Pontibacter liquoris: one gene and its partner. The protein of the gene in region 1 interacts with the protein of each later gene in a pairwise test. Links are inferred from orthologs where the notes say so. Each region holds a gene or a part of one and is shown in the gene's direction. Other genes may lie near its edges. The genes, in order: dnaB and dnaA.

Region 1 (8,767 bases):
AATCGAACTTGCGGCCCAGGTGCCGGAGCACGTGCATGATGATGGAAGTGATGGACGTTTTGCCGTGGCTGCCTCCAATTACAATGCGCTGCTTGTCGCGGCTCTGCTCGTATATAAATTCCGGGAAAGAGTAGATGGGCAGGCCAAGTTCCTGGGCGCGCTGCAGCTCGGGGTTATCCGGGCGGGCGTGCATCCCAAGTATAACGGCATCCAGTGTGGCATCCAGTTTTTCCGGGAACCAGCCTTCCTGCGCGGGCAGGATGCCGGCGGTGGCCAGCCTGCTTTTGGCAGGTTCAAATATCTCATCGTCCGAGCCGGTTACCTGCAGTCCTTTGTCGTGCAGGGCCAGCGCCAGGTTGTGCATAATGCTTCCACCAATGGCAATCAGGTGGATACGCTTAAATTCCTTCTTCTCCATAAACCAGGCAAAATGTTCTCAATCAGACAAAGTTAGAAGACCTTTTGAGAATTAAAATAGGCAAACCTTAATATGTGGATACTTTGTGGATATGTTGCTGGCAGCTGTGGATAGCCTGTTTAAAGCCTGCAGGATAATGTTAACAGGAGGGTGCGCAAGTTTTACGAACATTTTTAAGGCGCGGCATCTATAAGGATATATCTTTGTGCTTATGGAGGAGATGAAAATGAATGTGCGGCCCACGGGCAACCGGAACGGATGGCAGAAAAAAGCGCCCCTGGTTTCGGAGTTAGGCAAGAAGCCCCCACAGGCCCTTGACCTGGAAGAAGCCGTTCTGGGCGCGCTGATGCTGGAGAAAGATGCCTTAACAAACGTAATTGATATTCTGCGCCCGCAGAGCTTTTACAAGGAGGCGCACCAGCGTATTTTTAAAGCCATACTGGCGCTGTTCGATAAATCCGAGCCCATCGATATCCTGACCGTGACGCACGAGCTGCGCGAGCAGGGTGAGCTGGAGCTGGCTGGCGGCGCATATTACGTTACGCAGCTGACCACCCGCGTAAACTCAGCCGCCAACATCGAGTACCACGCTCGTATCATCACCGAAAACTCTATCAAACGCGACCTGATCTCTATTTCCTCGGAAGTACTTTCGAGCGCCTTTGAAGATACTACCGACGTTTTTGACCTGCTGGATAAGACCGAGGCCAAACTCTACGAAGTATCGGAATCCAACATCCGCAAGAACTTCGACGACATGCGCTCGCTCATGCACCAGGCCATTAAAGAACTGGAAGAAAAGCGCAAGCAGTCGGATGGTTTAACGGGGGTTCCGAGCGGGCTGGTAGCGCTGGACCGCGTTACGTCAGGCTGGCAGAAATCGGATTTGGTTATACTTGCCGCCCGCCCCGCCATGGGTAAAACGGCATTCGTGCTCTCATGTATGCGCAATGCTGCCGTGGATTTTGGCAAAGGCGTGGCGATTTTCTCGCTCGAGATGTCGTCGCTGCAGTTGGTAAACCGTCTTATTTCGTCCGAAGCAGAGCTGGACTCGGAAAAGATCAAAAAGGGCAGCCTGGAAGATTATGAGTGGGCACAGCTCAACCATAAGATCGCCAAACTAACCGAAGCGCCTATTTTTATCGATGACACCCCGGGCCTTTCTATCCGCGAGCTGCGTACCAAGTGCCGTCGCCTAAAAGCGCAGTACGACATCCAGATGATCATTATCGACTACCTGCAGTTGATGAGCGGCAACGCCGACGGCAAAGGAGGCGGTAACCGCGAGCAGGAAATCGCCTCGATCTCGCGGGCTATGAAAATGCTGGCCAAAGAATTGAATGTGCCGGTTATTGCACTCTCGCAGCTAAGCCGCGCCGTAGAAACGCGTGGGGGCGACAAGCGCCCGCAGCTATCTGACCTTCGTGAATCAGGTTCTATTGAGCAGGACGCCGATATGGTGTGTTTCCTCTATCGTCCGGAGTATTACGGCATCACCGAAGACGAGATGGGTAACCCGACCGCGGGCGTAGGAGAGGTGATCATTGCCAAGCACCGGAACGGTTCGCTTGAAAACGTGCAGTTGAAATTTATTGGCAAGTATACCAAATTTACCAACCTCGACCACGACTTCGGCGGCGATGCGATGGGCAGCTTTAATGCCTTGCCTAACAGCACGTTCGATGCCGAAACGCCGGGCTCTATCCGGCTGGGCAGCCGCATGAACGACGGCGGGAAAAGCGGAGGCGGGTTCCCGTCATCCAATTTTGATGAAGAACCGCCGTTCTAAGAGAAAGTTACTTAGCTTATTATACTGATCCCAAGCCAAAGGGATGAGAAGCCGCTGCGCCGTTTGTGCCAGCGGCTTTTCTTTTGAAATGGGTTTTGCTGTTGTTTTATACTTGCTGCTATACTTATTAGTGGCTGTACCTCCGCATCTTTATACTTTGGCTATACTTGCAAGCTTGAGTCTGATGTGGTGGTTTATACTTCCGGCTATACTTGTTAGCTAGCTGTATTCCTCAGTTTTATACTAGTCTTGTTTCATCTTTAGCTTTGGAGCGCTCCAAGCCCGCAAGGGCTCGTCCTTTGGCATCGCGCTGTGGCGTGAAGCTGCTCCTCGCTGGCGCTGCGGGCTGCCCTACGAGCACTGCAACACACCAAGGCGTTCAACCCAAGGACTGGGAAGCTTTCGATAGCGGCTGTTTATACTTGAGCATAAATATAAGCTTCAACTTTATCTGTATTGCATTTAGGTAGGGACAGGTCGCGACCTGTCCGCGCGATGGCAGCTGCTATAAAAGTATAGCTGAAGTATAAGTATGAACTTTCCCTCCTTCCCTCCCTATGTTGTCATCCTGAAAGGATCCTGGTGGATGGGAGGTTAAGCCTTTCCTACGCATGTATTCTGTTGCTACCCATCTGCCCAAAGTCCCCCTTTGAAGGGGGGTAGGGGATGTTCTTCTTCCTCCTAAACTAAGCTGCTTATACTTCGGTTCAAGTATAATCTTACTCTCCATACCTCTTTCTTTGAGTCATCCTGAAAGGATTTTTGTAGAAAGCAGATGAAGCTATTAATACCCCGCTTATGCTTTAAGCATAATAACTACTTGCTCCCCTCCTTAGTAAAGGAAGGGTAGAGTGGTTGGACCCTGCATTGCAGCACTTATTACATCCAGGCTGTTACTCTTGCCACACCACTTTCTCGTCCAGTGGGATCTGGCGTTTGCCATCGGACTGTGGTTTGTCGGAGTAGCCAAGGTATAAAATGCCCAGCACCACATCCTCTTCGCGGAGCTGTAACATGGTTTTCATGGCCGGATGATAGGCCATACCGCCAGAGCCCCAGTAGGAGGCGATACCCAGGGCGGTGGCGCCCAGCAGCAAATTCTGGATGGCACAGGAGGTAGCGGCAATCTCCTCCAGGGCCGGGATCTTAGGCAGGTTGCCGCGTTGCATGTAGGCTACCAGCACATGCGAGGCCTGATCGCCCATGTGCAGCAGCTTCTCATACTTACTTTCATGATACTGATCAGGCAGGGTTTCCTGCAGGTAAAGATCGGCGTGGGCCTCGCAGAAAACCTTCACTTTCGGGCCGGCATAAACGATAAACCGCCACGGTTCGGTGTGTCCGTGCGTCGGAGCCCAATCGGCCAAGGCCAGTAGCTGCCATACCTGCTCATCGGGGACACGCTGCCCGTTCATGGCGGCTGGCTTGGTGGTTCTGCGGTTGCGGATGATGTGCGCAATGTGCTGATAGTGATCTTCCATAAATAGGATAAAATAAACGTTACATAATTACCTTAAGTTAGTACGTGCAATGTATTTTGCAGTCGTTCGTTAAACACACCTAATTGGGCGCAAAGCGCCGGAGGCAGGTGCCTGCATCGGAAGCCCTGGTTGTAACAGAAACCCGCTTTGCGTACCTTTAAGCGTGTTCTTGAATTCAAAAGAAGTTGTGCTATCTCATACATGGACTATAACAAACTATTCCGCAATATCCCTGAAGCGATCGTCGTGCTATCGCCTGGGTATAAAATTCTGGATGCCAGTGACCGGTACCTGGCCGTGACCATGCGCACACGGGAGCAGATCGTGGGGCGACATTTTTTGTTGGAGGCTTTTCCGGACAAAGACCGCTCTTACGAAGACAACCCGGTGCGGCAGGTGCTCGACAAAACCTGCCGCACAAAGCAGACCGAATATCTGGAAGTGATTCGGTACGACCTGCCGAAACCGGCCGAAGAAGGCGGCGGCTACGACACCCGCTACTGGGAAGCGGCCCATACTCCTGTGCTGGATGAAGATGGAAATGTGAGCTACATCATCCAGCGCACCTCCGATGTAACCGAGCGGGAAGTGGCCAAGCTAGCCTTGACGCAAAGCGAGGAGAAATTCCGGTTTATGGCTGAAACCTTGCCCCAGCTGATCTTTACCACAGATCCGAAGGGTAACTATACGTACTTTAACCAGCGCTGGACCAGGTTCACAGGCTTGCCCGTAAAAGAGCTCCTCGGCTCAGACTGGAAGCAGCTGGTGCACCCCGAGGACTTGCCCCTTGTAGAACAAAAATGGACTGAAGCGCTGCAGCAGGAATCGGAATTGCAGGTGGAATATCGCCTGAAAGAGAATGACGGCAACTACCGCTGGTGCCTGTGCCGCGTACTGCCCATGACGAACGATGCCGGCCGGATACTGATGTGGGTGGGCAGCGTCACCGACATCCATCATACCCGCCAGATGGTACAGGAGCTGCTAACTGCCAACGAGCAGATGGCGCACCTGTCTGACCAGGTGCAGAGCGCCTACACCAAAGCTGAAAAAGAGCGGAAGACCCTGGAACGGCTGATTATGCAGGCGCCGGCCATTTTCTGTGTTTTGGAAGGGCCCCAGCATCGGTTTGAGCTTGTAAATGCCAAGTATCAGCAGCTTTTCCCGAACCGGCGACTGGTAGGCAAACCCGTTGCCGAGGCGCTGCCCGAAGTGGTGGAGCAGGGCTTTATACAGCTGCTGGATGAGGTGTATAACACCGGAAAGGATTTTGTAGCCGAAGAAGTACAGGTTAAAATCGACCGGCAGGACACCGGGCTGCTGGAGGATATTTATTTGACGTTTAGCTACCAGCCCATTTTTGAGGACGACAAAATAACAGGCATTCTGGTGTTTGCCAACGATGTAACCCGGCAGGTAAAGTATAAACAAAAGTTACAGGAGCTGGAGAGCGCCCATCATGACACAAGACAGGAGTAGGAGGGAGACACGCCAGGCATGAATATAGCTCAGGTTGACATTCAGCAACTGCGGATAAAACACATCCTGTACAAGTCTAAAGTACGGTCGGTGCTTTATGGCGGAGTATACGATGCGGCATTCTTTTCGCACTCGGGCCCGGTAGATACCTGGTTCAGCACGATCGGGCGGGTGCGCTATAGCCAGGAGCCAGAGATGGACGCCCTCCTGAAAGTGCACCAGGAGCTGGACATTACCGTGAACCAGCTCTTCGGTTTGTATAAAGGAGGCAAAATAGAGGAGGCGCACGAACAGCTTAAAAGTGTGGAAAAGAGCTCCACACACTTTCTCTCGCTGCTGCAGCAGCTGGAAGCACGGCTGAAGGTGCTGGCATAAAAAAGCCTGTTTAACGAAGCGTTAAACAGGCTTTTTTATGCTTTAGATGGAAGTGCCGAGCTTATTTCAGCTTCAGGTCGGTGAGGATCTGCGCTACCTTGCGGCTTAATTGCTGCTCGGTGGCGTCATAGTCGGCGGCAGAGGCCAGCGGCTCGTTTACGCTGATATAGAACTTGATCTTGGGCTCCGTGCCCGACGGGCGTGCCGAGATCTTGCTACCATCTTCGGTCAGGTATTGCAGCACGTTCGAGCTTTCCAGGTCCAGTTTGTTCTCCTGGCTGCTGAGCACCAGTTTGCGCGTGCTGAACTTATAGTCGCTGATCTCCACTACCCGGGAGCCGGCAACGGTCTGCGGCGGGTTGCTGCGCATATCGGCCATCATCTGCTGAATTTCTTCCGCGCCGCGCTGTCCTTTTTTAGTGAACGATACCAGCTCCTCTTTGTAGAAGCCATACTTGGTATACATCTCCACCATCATCTCGAACAGGCTCTGGCCATTGTCTTTGGCAACGGCCGCCATCTCCGCAATCAGGGCGCAGGCCGAGATCGCATCTTTGTCGCGCACAAAATCGCCGATCATGTAGCCGTAGCTTTCTTCGCCGCCGCCAATGTATACTTCCTTGCCTTCCAGGGCGCGGATCTTCTCGGCAATGTACTTAAAGCCGGTCAGGGTTTCGTACATGGTTACATTATAGCTATCGGCAATCTTTTTGATCAGATCGGTGGTTACGATGGTTTTCACCACGAACTCTTTGCCAGTCAGTTTGCCCGCTTTTTGCCAGGCCTGTAGCAGGTAATTGATAAGCAGCGCGCCGGTTTGGTTGCCGTTCAGCAGCACAAACTCGCCTTTCAGGTTGCGCACTGCAATACCCACGCGGTCCGAATCCGGGTCAGTGGCCAGTACCAGGTCGGCATCAATTTCTTTGGCTTTGTTCAGGGCCAGCGTCATGGCTTCCTTTTCCTCCGGGTTCGGGTACACCACGGTCGGGAAGTTGCCGTTGGGCACCGCCTGCTCTTCTACCACGTGCACGTTGGTAAAGCCAAAACGTTGCAGCACTTCAGGTACCAGCGTGATGCCGGTGCCGTGCAGCGGCGTGAATACGATCTTCAGGTCGTGCTGGCGTTTAATAGCTTCCTGCGAAATGGACAGGCGCAGCACTTCTTGGATATAAGCCTCGTCCAGTTCCCTGCCAATCATCTGGATGTTAGCGGGGTTGGGCTCAAACTTAACTTCATCCACCGAGTGGATCTTGTTTACTTCGGCAATGATGTTCTTGTCGTGCGGTGCGGTTACCTGCGCGCCATCGTTCCAGTATACTTTATAGCCGTTGTACTCTTTGGGGTTGTGCGAGGCGGTTACCACCACACCGCTTTTGCAGCCCAGGTGGCGGATGGCAAACGAAAGCTCGGGGGTTGGGCGCAGCGCCTCGAAAAGGTATACTTTAATGCCGTTGGCCGAGAAGATATCGGCGGCAATGCGGGCAAACACGTCGGAGTTGTTGCGGCTGTCGTGGGCGATGGCCACGCTGATCGGCTCGTTAGGGAAGTTGTGCTTGAGGTAATTGCAAAGACCTTGGGTAGCCATACCCAAGGTATAACGGTTCATGCGGTTGCTGCCCGCCCCCATAATGCCACGCAGGCCCCCGGTGCCGAACTCCAGGTCGCGGTAAAAAGCATCCGACAGCGCTTCGTTCTCGTTGCGCTCCAGCATGCCGTTAATTTCATCTTTGGTGGCCTGGTCGTAGTTACCGGTAAGCCACGCGTCAATTTTCTGGCGTATAGTTGTTTCGATCATAGTCTTACTGTTGGTGTTGTAATTATAATATTAAATCTGCTACAAGGTTGATCTTCGTCTCAACCCCAACGTCTTTTTTTTATATCATCCTGAAAGGATCTTTTGAGCAAAAAGGAAAGGCTTAACCTCCTTGCTCCCAAGTTTCTTAACAGAATGACAAGAAATTTAAATCTCTAAATTTTAAAGAAAACCTCTTGCTATTGAAAGGGCAGGTTGAAAACAAGCGATACCTCCTATCCTACAAAAAATCACACCAGCGCTTGTTGTACTGACGCACATCCGGAAGCGCTGGTGTGAAATTATACTTCGAAATAAAGCAATCCAAGCCATTTTTACACGGCCTATACTTTGTTCCGGGCTTAAAGGTTTCCGCGCAGCGCCTGCTCGCGCTCGATGGCCTCGAACAGGGCTTTGAAATTACCTTTGCCAAACGAGCGGGCTCCTTTGCGCTGGATGATCTCAAAGAAAACGGTCGGGCGGTCTTCCACCGGCTTGGTGAAGATCTGCAGCAGGTAGCCTTCGTCGTCGCGGTCTACCAGCAGGTTCAGGTCTCTCAAATCCTGCATGTCTTCGTCGATGTGGCCGACGCGCTCCAGTAGATCCTGGTAATAGGTTTCGGGCACGCGCAGGAACTCCACGCCCCGGCGGCGCAGCTCACTTACCGTGTGCAGGATATTATCGGTGGCAACCGCAATGTGCTGTACGCCGGCGCCGCGGTAAAACTCCAGGTACTCATCTATCTGCGATTTCTTTTTGCCGGCTGCCGGTTCATTTATCGGGAATTTGATGTAGCCGTTGCCGTTCGATACCACTTTCGACATCAGGGCGGTATACTCGGTGCTGATATCGTTATCATCGAATGTGAGGAGCAGTTTGAAGCCCATTACATCTTCATAGAACTTCACCCACTCGTTCATGCGGCCCAGCTCCACGTTGCCCACACAGTGGTCTACATACTTGAGGCCCACCGGTTCTGCGGCCACCCCGGACGAACGTGGCTCGTAGCCGGGCATAAACACGCCGTTATAGTTTTTGCGCTCCACAAACGTATGGATGGTGTCGCCATAAGTATGGATAGAAGCCAATTTCACTTCGCCATGCGCATCGGTTAATGTCCGTGGCTCGCTAGCTGGTTTGGCGCCGCGGGCTACCGTACCACGGAACGCTTCTTCGGCGTCATCCACCCAAAGGGCCAGTACTTTTACCCCATCGCCGTGCAGGTGCACATGTTGTGCAATGTCAGAATCCGGGTAAATAGCGGTTGTCAGCACCAGGCGTATTTTTTCCTGCTGCACGACATAAGAAGCGCGGTCGCGCACGCCGGTTTCAGGGCCGGCATAGGCCACCAGTTTAAAGCCGAAAGCGGTCTGGTAAAAGTGCGCCGCCTGCTTGGCATTTCCCACATAAAACTCGATGTGATCGGTGCCGTT
Region 2 (8,780 bases), on another replicon or contig:
CCAACCTGCAATTACAGGCTCCCCTCCTGGGGGTAGGGGCCTCTTTATAATACAAGGAGGGGCAGTTGGACCCGGTACTACAACGCTTATGCCTAAGAGAGAACCAATTGCATAACCCTTTCCTATACTTATAGCCTATGCTTATAAGAGAATTAGGATAGGTAAAACTATCGCCCCGGCCTGCTATCACTCTTCCTGATTTATTGTATATTTATCCTTTCGCCTATTCTTACGAGCTAACCTATATGAGAAACAACCATACTTACTACAAAAGAACCCTGCTGACTGTTCTGGGGCTTGGCCTGCTGGCCGTTCCTGCTTTTGCCCAGCAAAGCAAGCTGCTTACCCGTGCCAATGCTATGGCTGATAAGCTGGAGCCGAAAGTAATTGAGTGGCGCCGCGATTTTCATGCGCACCCGGAACTGGGCAATCACGAAACCGAAACAGCCGCTAAAATTGCCGCTCACCTCAAAAAGCTGGGCATCGAGGTGCAGACGGGCGTGGCCCGCACCGGCGTGGTCGGTATTTTAAAAGGCGGCAAGCCGGGCCCGGTAGTGGCCTTGCGCGCTGATATCGACGGGCTGCCGGTGGTGGAGCGCGCCGATGTGCCGTTTGCCTCCAAGGTTAAAACCATGTATAACGGGCAGGAAGTAGGCGTGATGCATGCCTGCGGTCACGACACGCATATTGCCATGCTCATGGCCACCGCCGAAGTGCTGGCAAGTATGCAGAAAGAGCTGCCGGGCACCGTGAAGTTTATCTTTCAGCCTGCCGAGGAAGGCTCGCCGGTCGGGCAGGTAGGCGGAGCCAACCTGATGGTACAAGAAGGCGTGCTGGACAAAGGGCCAAAACCCGAAGTGATCTTCGGGCTGCACATCAACTCGCAGACAGAAGTAGGCAAACTTAAATACCGGCCGGGTGGCACCATGGCCAGCGCCGACATTTTCCGCATTAAGGTAAACGGCAAGCAGGTGCACGGCGCCTACCCCTGGGGCGGGATCGACCCGGTCGTAACAGCCTCGCAAATCGTGCTGGGACTACAGACCATTATTAGCCGCCAGGTAGAGCTGCCCGAAGATGCGGCCGTGATCACGGTTGGGATGATCCATGGCGGGGTGCGTAACAACATTATTCCGGAAGAGGTGCTGCTGGAAGGCACGGTGCGGGCGCTGAACAAAGACATGCAGCAGCAGATCCACGACAAGATCAAACTCACCGCCACCAAGATAGCGGAAAGTGCCGGCGCTACTGCCCAGGTCGAGATCATCCCGCAAACGCCCGTGACTTATAACGACCCGGCCCTGACAGACAAGATGCTGCCTACGTTACAGGCGGTAGCCGGACGGGATAACGTGATCCTGACCAAAGCCGTAACGGGTGCCGAGGACTTTGCTTTTTACCAGGAGAAGATCCCGGGGCTCTTCGTTTTCGTGGGCGGCATGCCCAATGGCAAAGACCCTAAAATAGCTGCGGCGCACCATACGCCCGATTTTTACATCGATGAAAGTGGTATGAAGCTGGGTGTGAAAACGCTGACCGGCCTGACACTGAACTACATGGAAGGTAAAGGGAAAAAGTAGTTGTATCTCCGGGCTGCACAAGTATAGCGCTGTTTGCTTCTAGCAAACCCGAGAGTCATCGGATCTATCTCATAAACGCTATTTGTGCCGCTTTTGAGAACGCAGTACCTTTGTGGACAAATCACCTGAAGGACTTTTCTCCTATGACAATATTTCGGCTTAAGCGCCTGCCAATTGCCTTGCTGGTGCTCTCATTAGGGGCTTGCCAGCCACGCACCTGGCAGGCCTCGCCCAGCCTCACCACCACCGATGTGCCGGTAGACAGTACGATTACGGCCGACCGGCAGACGGAAGCATTCATTGCGCCCTTCCGCCGGCAGGTAACTGATAAAATGAGCGAGGTAGTAGGTTTTGCGCCCGTGGCGCTGGGTAAAGGCGATTACCAGTCGCCGCTGGGCAACTTTGTGGTAGACCTGCAGCTTGCCCAAAGCCAGCCGCTCTACGGCAAGCCAATCGACCTGTCGCTGACTACCAATGGCGGCTTGCGGCAGCCGCTGCCGCAGGGCAACATTACCACGGGCCATGTGTTTGAGCTGATGCCCTTTGAAAATGAGCTCGTGGTGCTCACGCTGGAGGGCAATACTGTAAAAGCGCTGTTTGATTATGCAGCAGCCAATAAGAATGCGCCCATCGGCAATGCCACCTACACAGTGAAGGGTGGAAAGGCCACGGACATTAAAATTGGCGGCAAGCCCTTTGACCCCGCCCGGACCTATACATTGGTGACGTCCGATTACCTGGCAGGTGGCGGAGACGATCTGGCTATGCTCAAAGCGGCCACAAACACCGAGAAAGTAGGTTTGCTGCTGCGCGATGCCATCTTGCAGCAGATCAGGCAGATGACGGCGGCCGGGAAACCAGTTACGGCCGATGTGGCCACGCGTGTTACGGTTTTGCCCTAAGTATAAGCACACCATGAAAAGAAGAGATTTCATTAAAGCATCGGCCGTGGGGGCAGCGGGTATCAGCTTGCTGGGAATGCCTTTTTCGGCCGAAGCAGCCCAGCAGCTTACGCTGACCATCCTGCACACCAACGACCAGCATTCGCGCATAGACCCCATGCCCGCTGATGGGCGGAAGTATGGCGGCATGGGCGGCATGGCCCGCCGCGCCTCCTTAATAGAGAAGGTGCGCCGCGAGGAGCCCAATGTGCTGCTGCTGGATGCCGGCGACATCTGGCAGGGCACGCCGTATTTTAACTTCTTTAAAGGCGAGCTGGAGTACCAGCTGATGAGCCAGATGAAGTATGACGCAGCCACGCTCGGCAACCACGACTTCGACAACGGCTTGGAGGGCTTGCACAACCAGTTGCCCAAAGCAGAGTTCCCGTTTTTGGTCGCCAACTATAACTTTAACAACACCATCCTCAAAAACCGGTTTCAGCCCTATAAGGTGTTTGAAAAACAGGGGCTGCGCATAGGCGTGTTCGGGCTGGGCATTGAGCTGGCGGGGCTGGTAAGCAAAAACAACTATGGCCAGACCGAGTACCTGGACCCGGTGGCGGTGGCGCGCGAAATGGTGCAGGAACTGCGCGGACAGCAGAAGTGCCATTTGGTGATCTGCCTCTCGCACCTGGGCTATAGTTATAAGGACGAAAAGATAGACGACCTGAAGCTTGCCGGGCAGGTAGAAGGCATCGACCTGATCATCGGAGGGCACACGCATACGTTCCTCGACGTGCCCACCATAGTGCAAAATACAGGCGGCCAAACGCTCGTTAACCAGGTGGGCTGGTCGGGTATTTTTCTGGGGCGTATCGACTTCACATTCAATAAAAAGACAAAGCAGCGGACTGCTTTCCGGACCGCCGTTTTGCCTGTGGATAACCCTGTATTAACTTCGTGAATAAATAATTTTTTGTTTTAAATTATTTAAGCATTTTTGCAACCCCCCTGCCGTTAAGGAGTGGTTTGTTTCACCAAACGGATCTTGTGTGTTTTGGAAAATTGGATGATCAAAGACTGTTCTACTGTATGGAGTAACTGCCTGCAGGTGATAAAGGAAAATATTGGCGAACAAAGCTTTAAAACTTGGTTCGAGCCGATTAAGCCCATATCCCTGCGCGACAGCGTACTGACCATACAAGTGCCCAGCCAGTTCTTTTACGAATGGCTGGAGGAGCACTATGTGCAGCTTCTGAAAAAAGTCATCTACCAGGAACTCGGCAGCGAGGGAAGGCTGGAATACTCTATTATTGTGGACCGTGGAAACGAGTCTAACAAGCCGCAGACGGTCAACATACCGACCAAAAAAATACCACAGGCCGTGGTGAACTCTTACAGGCCGGAACAGAATTTTATCAAGAGCCCGTTCGAGTCCAAAACCATTGACCGCAACTTCCTTAACTCGCAGCTCAATTCTTCTTATAATTTCGAGAACTACATTGAGGGGGACTGTAACCGCCTGGCGCGCTCGGCGGGTTTTGCCGTGGCCAACAAACCCGGCACTACTTCTTTTAACCCGCTGATGGTGTATGGCGGTGTGGGGCTGGGCAAAACGCACCTGGTGCAGGCGATTGGCAACCACATCAAAAACAGCGACCCCAACAAGTTTGTGCTGTATGTGTCGTCCGAAAAGTTCGTGAACCAGTTCATCGAATCGGTGCGCACCAACAACGTGCAGGACTTTGCTAACTTTTACCTGTTGGTGGATATCCTCATCATCGACGACGTGCAGTTCTTGAGCGGCAAGGATAAAACGCAGGAGATGTTCTTTCACATCTTCAACCACCTGCACCAGTCGGGCAAGCAGATCGTGATGACCTCCGATTGCCCGCCGCGTGACCTCAAAGGCCTGGAAGAGCGCCTGTTGTCGCGCTTTAAGTGGGGCCTGACGGCCGATTTGCAGAGCCCGGACTTTGAAACCCGGATGGCTATCATCCAGAAAAAGATGCAGAGCGACGGCATCGATATTCCGGACAACGTGGTGGAATACCTGGCCTACAGCGTTGACACGAACGTGCGGGAACTCGAAGGCGTGCTGATCTCGCTTATCGCGCAATCGTCGCTCAACCGCAAGGAAATTGACCTGGAGCTTGCCAAGCAGGCCCTAAAGCATATCATCGAGGATGTGGAGACAGAGGTAAACCTCGACTTCATCCAGAAAACGGTGGCCGAGTACTTCCAGGTGAGCCTGGATTCGCTCAAAGCCAAAACCCGCAAGAAAGAGATCGTGACGGCACGGCAGGTAGCCATGTACTTTGCCAAAGAGTTTACCAGCCATTCGCTTAAATCCATCGGGTACCACTTCGGCGGCCGCGACCACAGTACCGTTATTCACTCGGTGCAAACTGTTTCGGACCTGATCGACACCGACAAGAAATTCAAAGCCAGCATACAGGAGCTTCAGAAGAAGTTTAAATCCAAGGCAGGCTGATAAAAATAAATTTCTGTAACAAGCGGCCAGGGCTACAGCAATCCTGTTGCTTTCCTTTTCCTTATACTTCTTCCGTTTTTCCGCTGCTTATACTTGGCGCGGATCATTTCCAAAGTGCACACACTGCGCTGCCGGCTTCCTGCCGCAGCTAGCGCCAGCCCTAATCTTTTCTGTTACAGGTAAATAACTACCTGTTTGTGCTTGCCATACTATTGTAAAACTCATTTTAAATGTGTATATAGTACGAGCATATATAGTTGTGAAAGCAGCCTTTCTTTCCGCTACATCTGTTTTTGTTACCCGGTCCCGCTTTCAAGTATTTTCTCAAACATACAAAGCTCTATATGAACCAAACAGATGTGATTGCCCTGAAAGACACCACTGCAAACCCGGCACCGCTCGGGCTTTTTGCCTTTGGTATGACCACCGTATTGCTGAACCTCCACAATGCCGGGATCTTTGAAATGAATGCCATGATCCTGGCCATGGGGCTGTTTTATGGCGGACTGGCCCAGGTAGTGGCCGGTATAATGGAAGCCAAAAAGAACAACACCTTTGGCCTGACAGCCTTTGTTTCGTATGGCTTTTTCTGGCTCACGCTGGTGGGCCTGCTCGTGATGCCGAAGCTGGGCTGGGGCGAGGCCGCTTCCGAAACAGGTATGGTGGCCTACCTGGTGATGTGGGGCATCTTTACCGCGCTGCTGTTTTTAGGTACCCTCCAAATTAGCCGAGCCCTGCAGGTAGTATTTGCCACCCTCACTGTGCTGTTCTTTTTGCTGGCCCTGGGCGACGCGACAGGCAATGCGGCCATTAAAACCTTTACCGGCTACGAAGGTATTATCTGTGGTGCTTCTGCCATTTATGCGGCCACTGCAACCCTGCTGAACGAAGTTTACGGCAGAACACTGCTGCCTGTGGGCGCGGCAGTGAAGCCGGCTGCAGTAGCCTTTGCTGCCGCCAGGTAAGTATAACGGCACTTAGAAAACGCCCGAAGCTGGTTCCGGTTTAAGCATCTCACCGACGCTAAAAAGAGCAGCGGCTATACTTTGCAAAGTATAGCCGCTGCTCTTTTTATTTGATCGTGTTTATACTTGCAGCCGCTTGTCAGGTGCCAAAGCTAGCCGATTCGGTTACCGTATAGCCATACTCGTCGGCCATGTCGCGTACTTTGGTCTTTATCTTCTCCAGGTCCCGCTTCTTGCGTACCTGCTTCAGGTCCAGGTACAGCTTGGTGGCATCGCTCTTGGTTACCTGCAGCGCCAGCGGCGAGATAAGCACCTGCTCGATGCTATGAATCGGGATGATGTGCTTGGTGCGGAAAGCGCCATACTTCTGTACAATGTATTGCGGCGTGATCTCAAAATAAGACTGCACCCCAAACACCGACGTGTTCTGCAACATGACATAGAGCAGAAAGACCAGGGCTAACCCGAAAAAGATATAATACAGGTATCCCTGATGAGCGGCTGTGCTGTCAAAAAAAAGCAGGTAACCTGCCCATCCCAACCAGCCCAATGCAAGGACCATCAGAACGGTAAAGGATAACATTGCATTACGGGTAGGAGATAGTTGCACCACCAAGGTCGTTCGTGCATTACGGCCGGTCGCTGCCATTCGGTAAAATTTACGTGAAACAAATGCTGCCATTAGCATGGCTTTGGCGCAATATAGTAATTTTTTACTTTTTTAGCGTCGCCTGCAGCGTTATCTCGGGCACGGCCCCCAGCGCTTTAGACACCGGGCAGCCTTCTTTTGCTTTCTGAGCCAGTTGCTGAAAGGTTTCCTCATCCAGGCCCTCTGCTTTGGCTTCTGTTCGTAGCTCGATCTTCTGGATCAGTGGCGCGCCGTCTTTCTCGCCCAGCCATACACTGGCGGTAGTTTCAATAAACTCCGGGGTGATGTTCTCGTTGCCCATGAGCGCGCTCAGGAACATCGAATAGCAACCGGCATGCGCAGCCCCGATCAGCTCCTCGGGCGAGGTGCCGCTGGTGCTGTCGCCAAAGCGGCTGGCATACGTGTATTTTGACTCTACGGCACCATTGCCGGTTTTAACGGAGCCTGTTCCGTCTTTTAGTCCTTTCTCCCATTTGGCACTTGCAGTGTGTTTTTTCATAGCTCTTGGTTTTGTTTTATTTCTATCAAACTTATTTAATCCGATATGGTTGCTAAAGTTTGGCAGCAGCAGAACAAAGTTCCGGACATTGGCCCTGAAAATGGCCAATACTATGGCAATAATGGTTTATCTGGGTATATTTACCTGTTCACTAATCGGAATATATGGGTGTAAAAGCATTGTTGAGTAAGCCATTTGCGGCCTATGTGCACAAGAAACATCAGCGTTGGATCGAAAACCCGGTAGCGGCACAGAACGCCATTTTTGAAAGTATCCTGCAGAAGGCGCAACATACTTTGTTTGGCCGCGACCACGGCTTCAGCGCCATCCGCACGCATGCTGATTATGTACAGGCCGTGCCAGTGCGTGACTATGAAGGCCTTGCCAACTACTTTAACCTGGTAAAAGAAGGGCAGAAAGATGTGCTCTGGCCGGGCAAACCCTTATACCTGGCCAAGACCTCGGGCACTACTTCGGGCACCAAGTATATTCCCATCACCAAAGACTCTATTCCCAACCATATCAACGGCGCCCGCGATGCCCTGCTGGCTTACGTGCACGAAACCGGCCGCTCCGCTTTCCTGGACGGGAAATTGATCTTTCTGTCGGGTAGCCCGGAGCTGGAGGAAGTAGGCGGCATTAAAACGGGCCGGCTATCGGGTATTGCCAACCACCACGTGCCCGGCTACCTGCGCACCAACCAGTTGCCCAGCTACGAAACCAATTGCATTGAGGACTGGGAAACGAAGCTCGACCAGATCATCGAGGAAACCATTGATCAGGACATGACGCTCATCTCGGGCATTCCGCCCTGGGTGCAGATGTATTTCGACAAGCTGATCCGGCAAACGGGCAAACCCATTAAGGATATTTTTCCGCACTTCTCTTTGTTTGTATATGGTGGCGTGAATTTTGAGCCCTACCGTAAAAAGATGATCGAGTCGATTGGCAGGGAGGTGGATTCGATTGAGCTATTCCCGGCCTCGGAGGGCTTTTTTGCTTACCAGAACAAGCAGCAGGACCCGGGCTTGCTGCTGCTGCTGGATGCAGGCATCTTCTACGAGTTTATACCGGTAGAGGAATATTTTAACGCCCAGCCCACCCGCCTGACCATTGGCCAGGTGGAGCCGGGCGTAAATTATGCCCTTGTGATCAGCAGCAACGCCGGCCTGTGGAGCTATTCCATCGGCGATACGGTGAAGTTTACCTCCGTGAAGCCTTACAAACTGATCGTGAGCGGGCGCATCAAGCACTTTATCTCGGCCTTTGGTGAGCACGTGATTGCCGAGGAAGTGGAAAAAGCCATGCAGCGCACCATGGCCCGGCATGGCAAAGTGGAGCTGCTCGAGTTTACCGTGGCCCCGTACGTGAGCCAGGACAAAGGGCAATCGTACCACGAGTGGCTGGTGGAATTTGCGCATCCGCCGCTGGACCTGGTCAATTTTGAAAAGGAACTGGATGAACAGCTGCGAAAGCTCAACTCCTACTACGATGACCTGATCAAAGGCAAGATCCTGCAGCCGCTGAAGATAAAGAAGCTCCCGGTGGGCACGTTCCGCAACTACATGAAGTCGCAGGGCAAGCTGGGCGGCCAGAACAAAGTGCCGCGCCTGAGCAATGACCGCAAGCTGGCAGAAGGCTTGCTGGAGGTGAGCAAGCAAGGGTAAGTGTTTAAAGTATAGAAAAGAAGTTTTGCAGCAATAGGAGTAACC

Evidence for each region.
Region 2: the proteins of dnaB (region 1) and dnaA interact in binary tests that used the Escherichia coli proteins (3 or more experiments, as listed by UniProt). The link is inferred for Pontibacter liquoris from one-to-one orthologs.

Annotation. Positions count from the first base shown.
Region 1 is NZ_JALEBG010000001.1:958,081-966,847, forward strand. Bases 1-2,918 are described here. They hold dnaB (replicative DNA helicase), read left to right. Parts: upstream 1-629; coding sequence 630-2,207; downstream 2,208-2,918. Other genes in these bases: LWL52_RS03885 (UDP-N-acetylmuramate--L-alanine ligase), read right to left, coding at 1-418. Outside these bases: LWL52_RS03895 (nitroreductase family protein), read right to left, coding at 3,101-3,688; LWL52_RS03900 (PAS domain-containing protein), read left to right, coding at 3,890-5,167; LWL52_RS03905 (histidine kinase), read left to right, coding at 5,186-5,542; LWL52_RS03910 (phospho-sugar mutase), read right to left, coding at 5,604-7,337; hppD (4-hydroxyphenylpyruvate dioxygenase), read right to left, coding at 7,697-8,767. UniProt on the Escherichia coli protein: The main replicative DNA helicase, it participates in initiation and elongation during chromosome replication. Travels ahead of the DNA replisome, separating dsDNA into templates for DNA synthesis.
Region 2 is NZ_JALEBG010000003.1:269,566-278,345, reverse strand. Bases 2,812-5,742 are described here. They hold dnaA (chromosomal replication initiator protein DnaA), read left to right. Parts: upstream 2,812-3,530; coding sequence 3,531-4,955; downstream 4,956-5,742. Other genes in these bases: LWL52_RS18165 (acetate uptake transporter), read left to right, coding at 5,300-5,742; LWL52_RS18175 (bifunctional metallophosphatase/5'-nucleotidase), read left to right, coding at 2,812-3,425. In the rest of the region: LWL52_RS18185 (amidohydrolase), read left to right, coding at 246-1,580; LWL52_RS18180 (5'-nucleotidase C-terminal domain-containing protein), read left to right, coding at 1,724-2,482; more of LWL52_RS18175, read left to right, coding at 2,496-2,811; more of LWL52_RS18165, read left to right, coding at 5,743-5,920; LWL52_RS18160 (hypothetical protein), read right to left, coding at 6,060-6,569; LWL52_RS18155 (OsmC family peroxiredoxin), read right to left, coding at 6,634-7,068; LWL52_RS18150 (GH3 auxin-responsive promoter family protein), read left to right, coding at 7,233-8,735. UniProt on the Escherichia coli protein: Plays an essential in the initiation and regulation of chromosomal replication. Binds in an ATP-dependent fashion to the origin of replication (oriC) to initiate formation of the DNA replication initiation complex once per cell cycle.